One region of the Telmatobacter bradus genome, then DNA from elsewhere that is predicted to be linked to it. Evidence: riboswitches for the same ligand, from Rfam matches in the RefSeq annotation. Region 1 holds a riboswitch; the other holds the start of a gene.
The links. Region 1 has a riboswitch for cobalamin ahead of ACOBR2_RS13445 (ribonucleoside-diphosphate reductase subunit alpha). Riboswitches for the same ligand answer to the same signal wherever they lie in the genome.

Region 1 (7,435 bases):
AGAATTCCGCTTTCTGCTTCCCGGATTTGAGAATGCGCGGTGTGGCGCCGAGGGCATCTTCAAGCGTATAGCCGGAGAGAGTAGTAAAGGCTGGGTTTATATAACGGATGATTCCGTCCGGGTCGGTAAGCACAACGGCGTCCGAGGTCTGCTCAGCCAACGTGAGCAGACTGGTGAAATCGACATGAAATGATTCCTCGGCCAAGTGGAGCACCCGCTGACAGAATGGGAAACTCCTAGCCTTCATCGGCCTTAAAGGACGGGCAAACAACAGAATCCCAAGCGATTTTTATAGGATAGTTTCATTCCGGAGGAGATTTGTAACAGAGCCCGACTTGAGTCGGGCCGTAAGTGCATCTAAAAAAGCGAGGGCCTCAGCGCCTGTTTCCTCCCGGGAAGAACAGATCCAGGAGGAAACAGGCGCTGAAGCCCACTCGCTTCAGTGTTGATTGAAAAGACTCTTAGGCGACCATTCCCCGAGCCGAGGGGTTGGGGCGCACACGGTACTTCTCGGTGGTGATCGAGAGCGTGCGTTCCAGGCGCTTCAGGGTGCGGATCTCAGCCGGAGCGGCAAAGGTGGAAGCCACGCCGCGGGCCGATGCGCGGCCGGTACGGCCTACGCGGTGCACAAAGTCTTCAGCTTCCTTGGGCAGATCGAAGTTGACCACATGGGCTACGTCAGCCACGTCAATGCCACGGGCCACCACATCGGTGGCCACCAGCACGCGGTGACGGCCTTCGGCAAAGCCACGCAATGCCGAGCTGCGCTGCGCCTGAGTGCGGTCGCCGTGGATCGGCGCTGCCGAGAAGCCTGAGTTGGTCAGCTTCTTGGCCACGCGGTCGGCTCCGTGCTTGGTGCGCACAAATACCATGAAGCTGCCCGGATGTGTGGTGAGCAGATGCTCAAGCAGCTCCTGCTTCTTGTCGGTGGGAACTTCGAAGCTCTGCAGTTTTACATTCGCGGAAGGCTTCAGCTCGGACGAGCCAATCTCCACACGCACTGGATCCTGCAGGTACATGCTGGCCACGTCGCGAATGGCGGGGCTGAGCGTGGCCGAGTAGCACATAGTCTGGCGGTTGGCGGGCAGCAGCGAGGCGATGCGCTGAATGGACGGCTTAAAGCCCATGTCGAGCATGCGGTCCACTTCGTCGAGCACCATCATCTGCACGCCGCTCAGGTTCACGAGCTTGCGCTGCAGATAGTCTTCCAGGCGTCCGGGAGTGGCAAAAATCACGCGTGCTCCACGGCGAATCGCGGAGAGCTGCGGGCCTTCCGGTAGGCCGCCGCAAACCAGCGCGGCGCTTTCCTGGCCCTGGGTCAGGGTGCGCCAGTTGGCCAACACCTGCATGGCCAGCTCGCGGGTGGGCAGCATGACCAACGCGATGGCGCCCTTGCTGTTGGTTGCCTGCTCGGTACGCTCGATCAGCGGAATCAGATAGCTGAGCGTTTTGCCGGTGCCGGTCTGCGCGGTAACCAGCACATCACGGCCTTCAAGCGCGGGTTGAACGGCTTCAGTCTGTACGGGCGTGGGGTAAATAAAATTGGCTTCGAGCAGTCGCTGCTTCATTGCGGGCGACAGGGGCATTTCAGAAAAGATCTTCAATTCATTCCTAGGCAGCATTCACGGCGCAGCAATCCATCATTCCAGTTCTTCCATGGAATTGCCCGCAAGAACGCAGTTATTTGGCCCTTCGTTGCACGTCAACAAGCGCAAAAACGCGCAAAAGACCATTCTATTGTATGCAGTAAACCTGGGATTACTTCAGAATCGTCGCTTCAGGGTTTGCCACATCTCGCGTCTTCGACTGATCTGGCGCACACGCGCTGCAGTCTGGTCCGGTCAATCGCACGCTGCGTTCTCACGAGCAGACACTGCGAAGCCTTGACTACGATGGACCATTACGCTGAGGGGCCTGGAAAGCTTACGTGGCGGACAACCTTGAAGAAAGGCGGGAACGGCTCACGGCCAAACAACTGAGCGTGAGTCCATGATAGCAGAATTTGGGCTTTGGAGCGAATGCCCCCACCCCTGCGCGCTCTTCGCGGTAAGGATGAGGGCATGCGTAAAAAAAGGAAATTCTAAAAATCTTCGCCGAAGCTTACTTCGCCGGGCACCGAAACCTGATAGGCCGAGACGCGGCGCTCGAAGAAGTTGGTCAGCTCCTGCACGTCCTGCAATTCCATGAACGGGAAGGGGTTCGAGCAGTGGAAGGCAGGCGCAATGCCCAGCCGCTCCAGCCGTGCGTCGGCCACAAAGCCAAGATACTGACGCATCTCCTTGGCCGACAAACCAGCCACGCCGCCCGACAGCAGATCTTCGCTGAACTGGGCCTCGGCGTCGATGGCTTCGGTGAGCATCTCCACAATCTGCCGCTCCAGATCCGCATCCCACAGATCCGGTTCCTGCTCCCGCACAATGCGTACGACTTCATAGGCAAAATCGATGTGGCAGCTCTCGTCGCGAAAGACCCAGTTGGTGCCCGCGGCCAGTCCGTGCAGCAGTCCCTTGGAGCGGAAGAAGTACACATAAGCAAACGCGCCAAAGAAGAACAGTCCCTCGATGCAGGTGGCAAAGCAGATCAGGTTCAGCAGGAACTGACGACGGTGCTCGCGCGTTTCAATGCGATCCATCTGGTGGATCGTGTCGATCCACTTCATGCAAAAATCAGCCTTCTTGGCAATCGACGGAATGTTCTCCACCGCGGCGAAGGCGTCGGCGCGCTCGTCGGGGGCGGGAATGTAGTTGTCGAGCAGCGTCAGATAGAACTGCACATGTACGGACTCTTCGAAGAGCTGGCGCGAAAGGTAAAGCCGCGCCTCGGGCGAGTTGATGTGCTTGTACAGATTCAGTACCAGGTTGTTGGACACGATGCTGTCGCCGGTAGCGAAAAACGCCACCAGACGCTGGATCAGATGCACCTCGGCCGGACTCAGCGTCTGCTTCAGGTCGACAAGATCGGTCTGGAAATCAATCTCGTCTACAGTCCAGGTGTTCTTGATGCCGTCACGGTACATGTCATAGAAGACCGGATAGCGCATGGGGCGCAGCGTCAGGCAGAGGCCGGGATCAAGGATGCGGTCAGGCACTTCAACCGAGGAGGAATTCAGCAGCGATTTTTCATTCATGATTTTTTCTTTCTCTATTTCAAGCGTGGTTGATCTGGCAAATCCATACCAATGCTGATCGGGTGCCCCACCCTCGCCACGTCTTTGTGGCTAGGGTGGGGAAGCACGACGCAAATCTTTTGGGCCGGATCAAGCGGGAAAATGTCTTACTGGCACGACTCGCAGGATTCCGGATTTTCAAGCGAGCAGGCAATGGCGGCCGTCGCGCTCACCGGTGTCTGATTCGCACGGCCCGTGCTGGCAATCGTCGTTTTGGCAATGCGCGTAGCGGGGCGCGAACGCAGATAGTAGGTCGTCTTCAGCCCCTTCTTCCACGCATACATGTACATTGATGAGAGCTTGCCGATGTTGGGCGACTCGCTGAAGAGGTTGAGCGACTGCGACTGATCGATGTAGGCGTTGCGGGCCGCGGCCATATCCACCAGCGCACGCATCGGCGTCTCCCACACCGTGCGGTAAAGCACGCGCAGCTCTTCGGGCAGCTCTTCCACGCCTTGCACGGAACCTTCAGCAGCCTTCAACTTGTTGCGCATCGCGTCGTTCCACAGGTTCAGCCGCTTCAGCTCTTCCACCAGATAGCGGTTCACCTGCAAGAACTCGCCCGAGAGCGTTTCGCGTTTGAAGAGGTTGGAAATCTGCGGCTCAATGCACTCATAGCAGCCCACAATCGAGGCAATCGTAGCCGTGGGTGCAATGGCGATCAGCAGCGAGTTGCGTACGCCGCTCTTGGCAATGCGCTGGCGCAGTTCTTCCCAACGCGCAGTATTGGCAGGCTTCACATTCCACAAATCAAACTGGAAATGACCGTCCGCCAGACGGGTTTCAGCAAAGTTTTCGTGTGCGCCAAACTCTTCGGCCAGTGTGCAACTGGCGTTGAGCGCGGAGTAGTAGATCTCTTCCTGAATGCGCGTCGAAAGATTCAGCGCTTCCTCTGTGTCAAAGGGAATGTGGAGCTGGAAGAAGACGTCCTGCAGGCCCATCACGCCCAGTCCCACCGGACGCCAGCTGGCATTGGAGCGGGCTGCGGCTTCAATCGGATAGAAGTTGATGTCAATCACCCGGTCGAGCATGGGAATCGCCGTGGCCACCGTGGCCGCCAACTTCTCAAAGTTGAAGCGCAGCGTGCCGTCTGCCGCGCGTTCCACGTGGCGTGCCAGATTGATTGAGCCCAGATTGCAGACCGCCGTCTGATCCTGCGAGCTGACCTCGGTGATCTCGGTGCACAGGTTCGACAGATGCACTACGTTGCCCGGTTTGCCCGTCTGGTTGCACTTCAGGTTGGTTGCATCCTTGAAGGTCATCCAGCCGTTGCCGGTTTCGGCGAGCGTACGCATCATGCGCGCATACAGGTCACGCGCCTTCACCTGCTCCTTGAAGAGTCCCTCGGCTTCGGCTTTTTCATAGGCGGCATCGAAGGGCTTGCCATAGAGGTCAGGCAGCTCGGGCACATCCTTCGGATCGAAGAGCGACCAGATGCCATCGGCCTCCACGCGGCGCATGAACAGATCGGGAATCCAGTTGGCCAGATTCAGATTGTGGGTGCGGCGGGCCACATCGCCGGTGTTGTCGCGCAGTTCCAGAAACTGCATGACGTCAGCATGCCACGGCTCCAGATAGACGCAGCAGGCACCCTTGCGCTTGCCACCCTGATTCACTGCGGCCACCGAGCTATCGAGCGTGCGCAGCCACGGCACAATGCCATTCGACAGGCCATTGGTGCCACGAATCAGCGAACCCTGCGAACGCACGCGATGAAAGGCCAGTCCAATGCCGCCGGAAAACTTCGACATCATGGCCACATCTTTGTATGTGTCGTAGATGCTTTCGAGCGAATCTTCCGGCGAGTCATGCAGGTAGCAGGAGGACATCTGCGCATGGCGGGTGCCGGAGTTGAACAGCGTCGGCGACGACGGCATGTAGTCCAGCGACGAGATCAGACGATAAAAATCGATGGCCTCATGCGGCGTGTGCGCCAGTCCGCAGGCCACGCGCAGGAAGAAGTGTTGCGGCGACTCAATTACCTTGCGCGACTCAGGATCACGCAGCAGATAGCGGTCGTAGACCGTGCGCAGGCCAAAGTACTCGAAGCGGTCGGAGTTGTCGTCGGCAATCGCGTCGTTCAGCTTGCGGGTGTGAATCCGCACGAACTCCGCGGCCGCATCGCTGATCAGGCCCTGTTTGTAGCCGTGCTCGATGGACTGCGAGAACGAGTAGATGTTGAACGAGGAAACTTCCTTGACGATGGTGGCCAGCAGTAAACGTGCGGCTAGACGCGAGTACTGCGGCTCTTCGGCGATCAGCGCCGCGGCCGTGTCGATCGAAATCGAGTCCAGTTCACGCGTGGTTGCGCCGTCGTACAGGCCGCCAATGGTCTTCGACGCCACGCGGATCACGTCCACATGCGGAAGTCCGTAGGCCGAGCGCTGCACGGCGCGCACGATCTTGTTTACATCGACAGGTTCCAGTACGCCATTTCGCTTGCGTATGTGCATCGTGGGTGTTTCATCCCGGTCGGGGAAGCCAGGTAGTACAGGCGCGTAGCCGGTGGGCGACTCAATGGTGGCCATGAGAAAACTCTCCTTGGCCTCCCGGAAAGACGAGGCAATGTGCTTCCCCTGAAGGGGATATGCAGCCATTGCATCTCGCCTCCCCTCGGAGGCTGTGCATTTGTTCTCGGGGCAGGTCTTCGGACTCTGCAGGTTCAAACCGGAAGGCCATAGCGGTTCTCCAATTGCTGTACACCGAAGCTTCTGCCGCTGAGGGGCTTTTTCCTCAAGAAAAAGCTACCTTGCACAGTCTCACAAGGGCTACACCTATTGGAGAACCGCTCTAAACTTCCCGGACCCATGGTCCAGTGTTTTTGCTGGCCCTCGTACCTGCTTACCGCTGCGGGGCAGTTCCGGATTCACGCCGGATTCCCATCTTCGCCCCAGCCGTAGCCTGGGGAACCACCGAGCTTCTCTACTATATCTAGTGCTATTGGTGTTTTCAATGTGTATATGTAGCGTGCGCTGTGCAAATGTGAAAATCGCACAGAAATGGTCCAAAAAGCTGCGATTTTCCCGGAATTTCCTGCCATGGTGATACGATAAAATAATACGTGTTATTGAATTTATGGTTCTCTGGTCCCGGAATCCGGACCAGAGAACCATAAAGGTTTTTGTTTCAATGAGTCAAAGACTACTTCAGGCGGGCTCGTAGTTCAGGTTCGGCGCCAGCCAGCGCTCGGTTTCTTCAAGCGTCCAGTTCTTGCGCTGATGGTAGGCCTCGATCTGATCGCGCTCGATTTTGCCCACATTGAAGTATTGCGTCTGCGGATGCGCAAAGTAGAGGCCGCTCACGCTGGAGCCCGGCCACATCGCATAGGACTCGGTCAGCAGCATGCCGGTATTCTTCTCCACATCCAGCAGCTTCCAGATGGCCGCCTTCTCAGTGTGGTCGGGGCAGGCCGGATAGCCCGGCGCAGGACGAATGCCACGATACTCGCCGGCAAACAACTGTGCGTCGGTGAGTTTTTCCTCGTTGCCATAGCCCCAGTCGCGCCGCGCCCGTGCATGCAGGCATTCGGCAAAGGCCTCGGCCAGACGGTCGGCCAGCGCTTCGGCCATGATGGCGTGATAGTCGTCGTTCTCAGCGCGATAGCGGTCGCAGATTGCCTTCAAACCATGACCGCTGGTAACGGCAAACATGCCGATGCTGTCGCTGAGTCCGGTCTCGCGGGGCGCGATAAAGTCCACCAGCGAACGGCAGGCCTGACTGCCTTCGCGGTTGGCCTGCTGACGCAGAAAGTGCAGTTTTTCTACTACTGTGGAGCGCGTTGCGTCGGCGTAGAGTTCCACATCTTCGCCCACGGCGTTGGCCGCGAAGAAGCCATAGACGCCGCGTGCGGTCAGCAGTTTTTGGGCGATGATCTCATCCAGGAGCGTCTGTGCGTCGGCAAAGATCTGCTGCGCCTGCGGTCCATATTTTTCGTTCTCAAGAATCGCGGGATAGAGCCCCTTCAGACCCCAGGTGTGGAAGAGCGGCGTCCAGTCAATGTACTTGCGCAGTTCATCGAGCGGAAAGCCGTCGAGCACCTGTGCGCCGGTGAAGGCGGGGGTGGCCAGCTCTTCCGCGCGCCAGTCGATGGGCGTGCGTCGTGCGCAGGCTTCGGCAAAGGAAATCGTGCTTTGCTTGGGGTTGGTGAAGTTTTGCCGAATGGATTCGTATTCGGCAAAATGCTTCTTGATGTATGCCGCCCGGCCATCTTCGCTCAGCAGGCTGGTGGCCACCGGAACGGCGCGGCTGGCGTCCAGCACGTGCACCACG
Region 2 (7,435 bases), 2.2 Mb from region 1:
GATTGAGTACCTCCAGCGCCCGACGCAACAGCGTGGCAATCTCCTCCCGGCTGGGAATACGCGGCGAGTGAATATCGTAGACGCCGGGGCCGATCTCGTTGGGATAGCGCACCCGCGTGAATGCATCCAGCAGCTCCATGCGCGAACGAGAGCACTCAATCGAGATCACGTCGGCATCCATGCGCACAATGGCCTCAATGATGTCATTGAACTCCGAATAGCACATGTGGGTATGGATCTGCGTGGCGTCAGCGACTCCGGCAGAGGCCAGCCGGAAGGCATCGACGCTCCAGAGCAGATACTCCGCCCAGTCGGCGCGGCGCAGCGGCAGACCTTCGCGAATGGCCGGCTCATCGATCTGAATGGCGCGAATGCCAGCTGTTTCCAGATCGGCAACTTCATCGCGAATCGCCAGAGCGATCTGCTGGCAGGTGACGGAGCGCGGCTGATCGTCGCGCACAAACGACCACTGCAGAATCGTGACCGGCCCAGTGAGCATGCCCTTGACGGGCTTTGCGGTGAGCGACTGCGCGTACTTTGCCCAACGCACCGTCATTGCCCGCGGACGCGAGACATCGCCAAAGATGATCGGCGGCTTGACGCAGCGCGAACCGTAGCTCTGTACCCATCCATTCTGGCTGAAGACGAAGCCATCAAGCTGCTCGCCGAAGTACTCAACCATGTCGTTGCGCTCGAACTCGCCATGCACCAGCATGTCCAGCCCAACCTCTTCCTGAAAACCGATGCAGCGCTCCGTCTCGGCCTGCAGAAAGGCATCGTAGCTCTGGATGTCGATCTTGCCCTTGCGGAACTCGGCGCGCATTTTGCGCACTTCCGCCGTCTGCGGAAACGAGCCAATCGTAGTGGTGGGCAGCAAAGGCAAACGCAGCGTCTTCTGCTGCACTTCACGCCGCCGCGCATGGCTACTGGTGCGCTCCAGCTGCACCGGCGTAACCGCGGCAAGGCGCTCGGCCACCTGGGGTTGATGAATGCGCGTGGACTGACGGCGCGCTTCCATCAGACGCGCATTCTCGGTCAGTTCAGTCTCAACCTCTATGCCCCCCTCCAGCGCGCGACTCAGCAGGGCTACTTCCTCCAGCTTCTGGCGGGCAAAGGCCATCCAGCCACGCACCTCGGCATCCAGCGCCGTCTCGGTGGCCAAATCGACGGGCGTATGCAGCAGCGAGCAGGAAGGCGCAATCTGCACACGCTCCTTGCCGAGCACCAATGTGGCCTTGGCCGCAATGCGCAACGCCTGGCAAACATCAGTGCGCCACACGTTGCGTCCGTCCACCAGACCAAGCGAGAGCACCAGCGCCTCAGGAGCCTTGGCCAGCACCGCATCCAGTTGCTCCGGCGCGCGCACCAAGTCCACATGCAGGCCAGCGGTACCCAGCGATAGCGCCAGATCAAGATTCTCTTGTAGCGCTCCAAAGTAGGTGGTCAGCATAAACTTCGGCAACGCAAAAGCACAGTTCAGCTCCGCGTAAGCTTCGCGATACATGCTCTGTGCCGCCTCGTCCAGATCCAGACAGAGGCAGGGCTCGTCGATCTGCACCCAACCTGCGCCTGCCGCCGCCAGCCGTCCCAGCAGATCACGATAGATGGGCAGAATCTGCTTAAGCACAAAGGCGCGGGTGACGCTGGAGTTGGTCGGCTTGCCCAGCAGTACAAACGAAACCGGCCCCAGCAGAACCGGACGCGTCTCAATGCCCTGCTCGCGCGCTTCCACGTACTCGTCCACCACCTTGCTGGAACGCAGAGAATAATGATGACCGGGCTCGAACTCCGGCACCACATAGTGGTAGTTCGTATCGAACCATTTGGTCATCTCCAGAGCAGGAGCGTCCTGTGCACCACGCGCCATGGCAAAGTAGGTGGCCAAGCTCACCTGCTCGTCGGGGCTAGAAAAACGCCGCGGAACCGCGCCCACCGTCGCCACCATGTCGAGCACCTGATCGTACAGGGAAAAGTCGTTGCTCGGCGGCACGGCAATGCCCGCTTCCACCTGCATACGCCAGTGCCGGTTGCGCAGTTGACGCGCCACCTGCAGTAGTTCTGCTTCGCTGCTTTTTCCGCCCCAGAAGCTCTCCAGCGCAAACTTCAACTCACGCTGACTGCCCATGCGGGGGAAACCGAGATTGCTCGCAATCGCCAAACTCATCCTTATCTCCTCTAAACAATGGGCACACACACCGAAGCGCTGGCTGCAGAGACGCATCCCTGCCGCCATGGCCAACGTGTTGAAAGCTCCCGCACGGGCCGGAAAAGATACAACTCTCCCTCAGGCTTCTACGGTCTTCCAAAAACGTGAAGTCACAAATGTAGCGGTTGAAAAACCGCAACACCCGGCCCTCCCCTCGGAGGCGTGTGCATGTTCTGTCCGTTCTGGACAGGCTCTACGGCAGGTCTTCGGACTCGCAGGCTACCTAGTGGCTCCAGCTTCCCAGTCCATGGCTGGACCAGTGCTTCTTTCGGAGCGTTCGTTCCTGCTTACCGCTGCGGGGCAGTTCCGGATTTTCACCGGATTCCCTTTTAAGCCCGGTCGCAGAAACCGGGCACCATAAAGTAGCCTCACTATAGAGCAGAGGCTTGGCCAAGGTCAACGCAAAGCCGACGCCAGCACCGGGGAAATTCGACACAATCCCTCCACAAGGACGCTGCCTGGTGGTGATTTTCCCTCCTCCCACAGCGTTTCACCCCGTGGGACTGACGCTCCTGTGGAGGTCTTTCTTTTACACAGCGATGAACCCCGGCAAAGTCCCGTTTCTGCACTGCATGCGATTCTTTTCCACCACTTCCACGCCCATAAATGCTTGACGCACTTCCGTAATAGAGCTACATTGGGCAGTGTTACGTCTCCCAAGCAACACAAGATGTTGGGCCAAGAGGGAAGTTGGTGCGTTCTGACCGAACCACTCCAACGCTGTGCCCGCAACTGAAAGCGAAGAGCCGCTCTCCGCTCATACCACTGCCCCTCAGTGGAGTGGGAAGGCTGGATTGCCGCTGCGACTCGCATGCCGGGAGGCTTGCCGTATTCAGATTTACGTCCTCGGACGGGGTGTACCAGAGGGTTGCTTGCCTGGGCTGCGTTTTACGCGCCCGTTTTTTGCAGTACCCTCCTCCACATCGCCGTCTGCGGGAAAGGAACCCAATGTCCGCCCTCACTACACTTCCTCCGCGCTCCGTCGTCAAGCGCTCTGGCGCAACCGCCGACTTTGACGCTGCCAAGATCCATTCCGCCATTGAGCGGGCCGGCAAGGCTAGCGGCGCATTTGACCCGGCCGAGGCCGAACTGCTATCCATTCAGGCCATCAAGGTCATCTCCCACCGCTTCCACGATCGCGCTCCGCACATTGAGCAGATTCAGGACGTGGTTGAGCAGGTACTGATCTCGGCCAATCACTTTGCCACCGCCCGCGCCTATATTGTCTACCGCGAGCAGCGTTCGCGCCTGCGCAACGACCAGCGCACCATGGTGGACGTGGCCTCGTCGATCAACGAGTACCTGGACCGCGCCGACTGGCGTGTGAACGCCAACGCCAACCAGGGCTACTCACTGGGCGGTCTGATTCTGAACGTCAGCGGCAAGGTGGTAGCCAACTACTGGCTCTCCCACGTCTATCCGCATGAAATTGGCCGCGCTCACCGCGAAGGCGACGTGCACATCCACGACCTGGACATGCTGGCCGGCTACTGTGCCGGATGGTCGCTGCGCACCCTGCTGCTGGAGGGCCTGAACGGCGTTCCCGGCAAGGTGGAAGCGGGTCCGCCCAAGCACCTGTCCAGCGCCGTTGGTCAGATCGTCAACTTTCTGGGCACACTGCAGAACGAGTGGGCCGGTGCGCAGGCGTTTTCCAGCTTTGACACCTACATGGCGCCGTTCATCCGCAAGGACAACCTGCCCTACAGCGAAGTGCGCCAGTGCATTCAGGAACTGGTGTACAACCTGAACGTGCCCTCGCGCTGGGGCACGCAGACGCCCTTCACCAATTTGACCTTTGACTGGACCTGCCCGGAAGACTTGTGCGCGCAGCAGCCCGTCATTGGCGGCAAGACCATGCCCTTCACCTACGGCGATCTGCAGGTGGAAATGGACATGATCAACCGCGCCTACATTGACGTGATGACCTCGGGCGATGCGATGGGCCGCGTCTTCACCTTCCCCATCCCCACCTACAACATCACGCCCGACTTCCCGTGGGAGAGCGAAAACGCCACACTGCTCTTTGAGATGACGGCCAAGTACGGCCTGCCCTACTTCCAGAACTTCCTGAACTCCGAGTTGAAACCCAACATGGTTCGTTCCATGTGCTGCCGTCTGCAGCTTGATTTGACCGAGCTGCTCAAGCGCGGCAACGGCCTCTTCGGCTCCGCTGAGCAGACCGGTTCAGTGGGCGTGGTCACCATCAACTGTGCGCGTCTCGGCTATCTGCATCGCGGCGACGAAGCTGCGCTGCTGGCCCGCCTGGACGAGCTGCTGGAAATCTCCCGTACCAGCCTGGAGATCAAGCGCAAGGTGATTCAGCGCCACATGGACAACGGCCTGTTCCCCTACACCAAGCGCTATCTGGGCTCGCTGCGCAACTTCTTCTCCACCGTCGGCGTAAACGGCATCAACGAAATGGTGCGCAACTTCAGCAACGACGCTGACGACATCACCACCGAAGCCGGACGTGCCCTCGCCGTGCGCTTCCTTGACCATGTGCGTGCGCGCATCATCAAGTTCCAGGAAGAGACCGGCCACATGTACAACCTGGAAGCCACGCCCGCCGAAGGCACCACCTACCGCTTCGCCCGCGAAGACAAAAAGCGCTTCCCGGATATTCTGCAGGCAGGCAGCAAGGAAGAGCCTTACTACACCAACAGCAGTCAGTTGCCGGTGGGTTACACCGACGACGCCTTCGAGGCGCTGGCCATGCAGGAAGAGCTGCAGACCAAGTACACCGGCGGCACAGTGCTGCATTTGTACATGGGTGAGCGCGTGAGCACGGCCGAAGCCTGCAAGAAGCTGGTGCGCCGTTCGCTCGAAAGCTTCCGCCTGCCCTACATCACTATTACGCCAACCTTCTCCATCTGCCCCAAGCATGGTTATCTGGCAGGCGAGCACCAGTTCTGCCCCAAGTGCGACGCTGACCTGGTCGCCCGCAAGCAGGCTGAAGCACAGGCGTAGGACGGAAAGTTTTTTGCCGTAGATTGGGTGCCCCAGCTCCTGCTTTTGGGAGCTGGGAAAACACAAATACTGCCGGACTGTGCCATGCTGCAAGGCTCCAGTCCGCACCACAAGAAATTCCCCAACGGAGGAAAGATATGTCGACCATGACCATCGAAGAACCGACGACGATTCAGCTCAAGGACGAAGAGCGCCAGGCCTGCGAAGTCTGGACCCGCGTGATGGGCTACTTCCGCCCCGTGGCCAGCTTCAACCGCGGCAAGCAGGGCGAATACCACGAGCGGACGTGCTTTGTTGAAACCAAGTGCTGCTGAACTGCGCATAGCTGGACTCACGCGGCTGTCGACGGTCGACTGGCCGGGTGAGTTGGCTGCCACCATCTTCTGTCAGGGCTGTGCATGGGATTGCGTCTATTGCCACAATCCCAACCTGCAGCCCGCGACGGCCCCCGGCCTGATCGAATGGCAGAGCATCGCGGAGTTCCTCTCCACGCGCTGCGGCCTGCTCGATGCCGTCGTCTTTACCGGCGGCGAAGCCACCCTGCAACCTGCTCTGGCGGCAGCCATGGAAGAAGTCTGCGCCATGGGCTTCAAGGTAGGCCTGCACACCGCTGGCATGCACCCGGAACGCTTTCGCGAAGTGCTGCCGTTGGTGGACTGGGTCGGCTTCGACGTGAAGGCTCCCTTCGATCAATACGAACGCACCACCGGCGTAGCGGAGAGCGGCCAACGCGCCCGCGCCAGCCTGCTCCATCTGCTGGCCAGCAACACCGCCCACGAAGTGCGCACCACGCTACACACCGGCCTGCTCCCGCTCGAAGAAATGCTCTCGCTTAAAAAGGAATTGCTCTCGCTGGGCGTACGCAACTACGCTGTGCAGGGCTTCCGCAGCGAAGGCACACGCAACGACCGGCTTTCCGTGCTGAACAACGCGCCAGCCTATACGCTGCCCGCAGACTTCGGCACCGGCTTCAAGCACTTCGTTCTGCGATGAAAAACAGCTGTCAGCTTTGACTCTGCTCTCGAGCCTTGCCCTTAAGCCGTATCGATAATTCGTTTTTCACCCCAGAGGGGTGAAGCGAAAATAGCCCCGGGTGGATCCTGAATCTGAGCGTATGCGAAGAGAAAGGAGGAACCCGGGGTTTGCTGTCTCAGAGAGACGGCAAACCCCGGCGGGGCGCTGTGAAATCCTGCGAGAAACAGAAAGAACCACCGCTGGTTGGCGGTGGTTCTTTCCCTGTCGAGTTCGGCAGAACCCCACAAGTTTTTTGTTCGCTCCTGCAAACACGCTGCAAGCTACACAAACAAGCTGAAAGCTGGTTAAACGGCTGAAAGCTGGTCTTCCTACTCCGCCAGCCGAACCAGCCGCGCCTCGTAGAGCGCATCGATCTGCGTCAGAGCGTCGAGCGCAACGTCGCTGACCGGCGCATCCACCTGCACCACGGCCAGCGCCTTCACCGGCTTCACGCCCGTGCGTTCGCGGCCCAGGGCAAAGCTGGCAATGTTCACGCCGTGCTCACCCAGTGTGGTTCCAATCTTGCCAATCACACCGGGCACATCCTGATTGCGGCAGACCAGCAGATTGCCTTCGAGGGGAATCTCAATGTCAATGCCATCGAGTTCCAGCAAACGCGGCTGGCGCTGATGAATTACCGTGCCGGTAGCATGGCTGCGGCCCGCAGGCGTATGCAGCACAACGCCAAGTGTAGTGGCCGCGCCGCGATGGCTGTCTTCCTTCTCCTCGTGCACGCGAATGCCGCGCGCCGTCGCCACGCTCGATGCATTGATGCGGTTCACCTGCTCCACACCATCCAGCAGACTGGCCAGTACGGCATTGCGCACCAACTCAATCTTGGCGTCGCGTAACTTGCCGCTGTACACAATGTCGATGGCCTCGATGTTGGCCTTGCCCGCCTGCGCCAGAAACGCACCCATGCGGCTGGCCAGCTCGATGTAAGGCGCCAGCACCGTGTACTCTTCATGCGAAAGCGAAGGCATGTTCACGGCATTCTGCACCACGCCATCCTTCAGGTAATCGCGCACCTGGCTGGCAATCTGAATGCCTACGGCCTCCTGCGCTTCCGCCGTCGATCCGGCAATGTGCGGGGTAAGAATCACATTGTCGAGCGCAAAGAACGGCGAATCCTTCGGTGGCTCTTCCACAAAAACATCGAGCGCCGCACCACCGACCTGACCACTCTTCAAGGCCTCGGCCAGCGCGGCTTCTTCAATCAGTTCGCCACGCGCACAGTTGATGATGCGC

Region 2: another riboswitch for cobalamin. It lies ahead of ACOBR2_RS04485 (ribonucleoside triphosphate reductase); the one in region 1 lies ahead of ACOBR2_RS13445 (ribonucleoside-diphosphate reductase subunit alpha).

The regions. Positions count from the first base shown of each region.
Region 1 covers NZ_CP184532.1:3,259,483-3,266,917, reverse strand. Annotated here, with positions in the region: gene ACOBR2_RS13460 (PAS domain S-box protein) at 1-205, opposite strand, end outside; gene ACOBR2_RS13455 (DEAD/DEAH box helicase) at 462-1,604, opposite strand; gene ACOBR2_RS13450 (ribonucleotide-diphosphate reductase subunit beta) at 2,081-3,127, opposite strand; gene ACOBR2_RS13445 (ribonucleoside-diphosphate reductase subunit alpha) at 3,274-5,763, opposite strand; cobalamin riboswitch at 5,787-6,095, opposite strand; gene metH (methionine synthase) at 6,313-7,435, opposite strand, start outside.
Region 2 covers NZ_CP184532.1:1,054,790-1,062,224, reverse strand. Annotated here, with positions in the region: gene metE (5-methyltetrahydropteroyltriglutamate--homocysteine S-methyltransferase) at 1-2,164, opposite strand, end outside; cobalamin riboswitch at 2,386-2,581, opposite strand; cobalamin riboswitch at 2,840-3,052, shown strand; gene ACOBR2_RS04485 (ribonucleoside triphosphate reductase) at 3,155-5,173, shown strand; gene nrdD (anaerobic ribonucleoside-triphosphate reductase) at 5,311-5,487, shown strand; gene ACOBR2_RS04475 (anaerobic ribonucleoside-triphosphate reductase activating protein) at 5,468-6,166, shown strand; gene serA (phosphoglycerate dehydrogenase) at 6,517-7,435, opposite strand, start outside.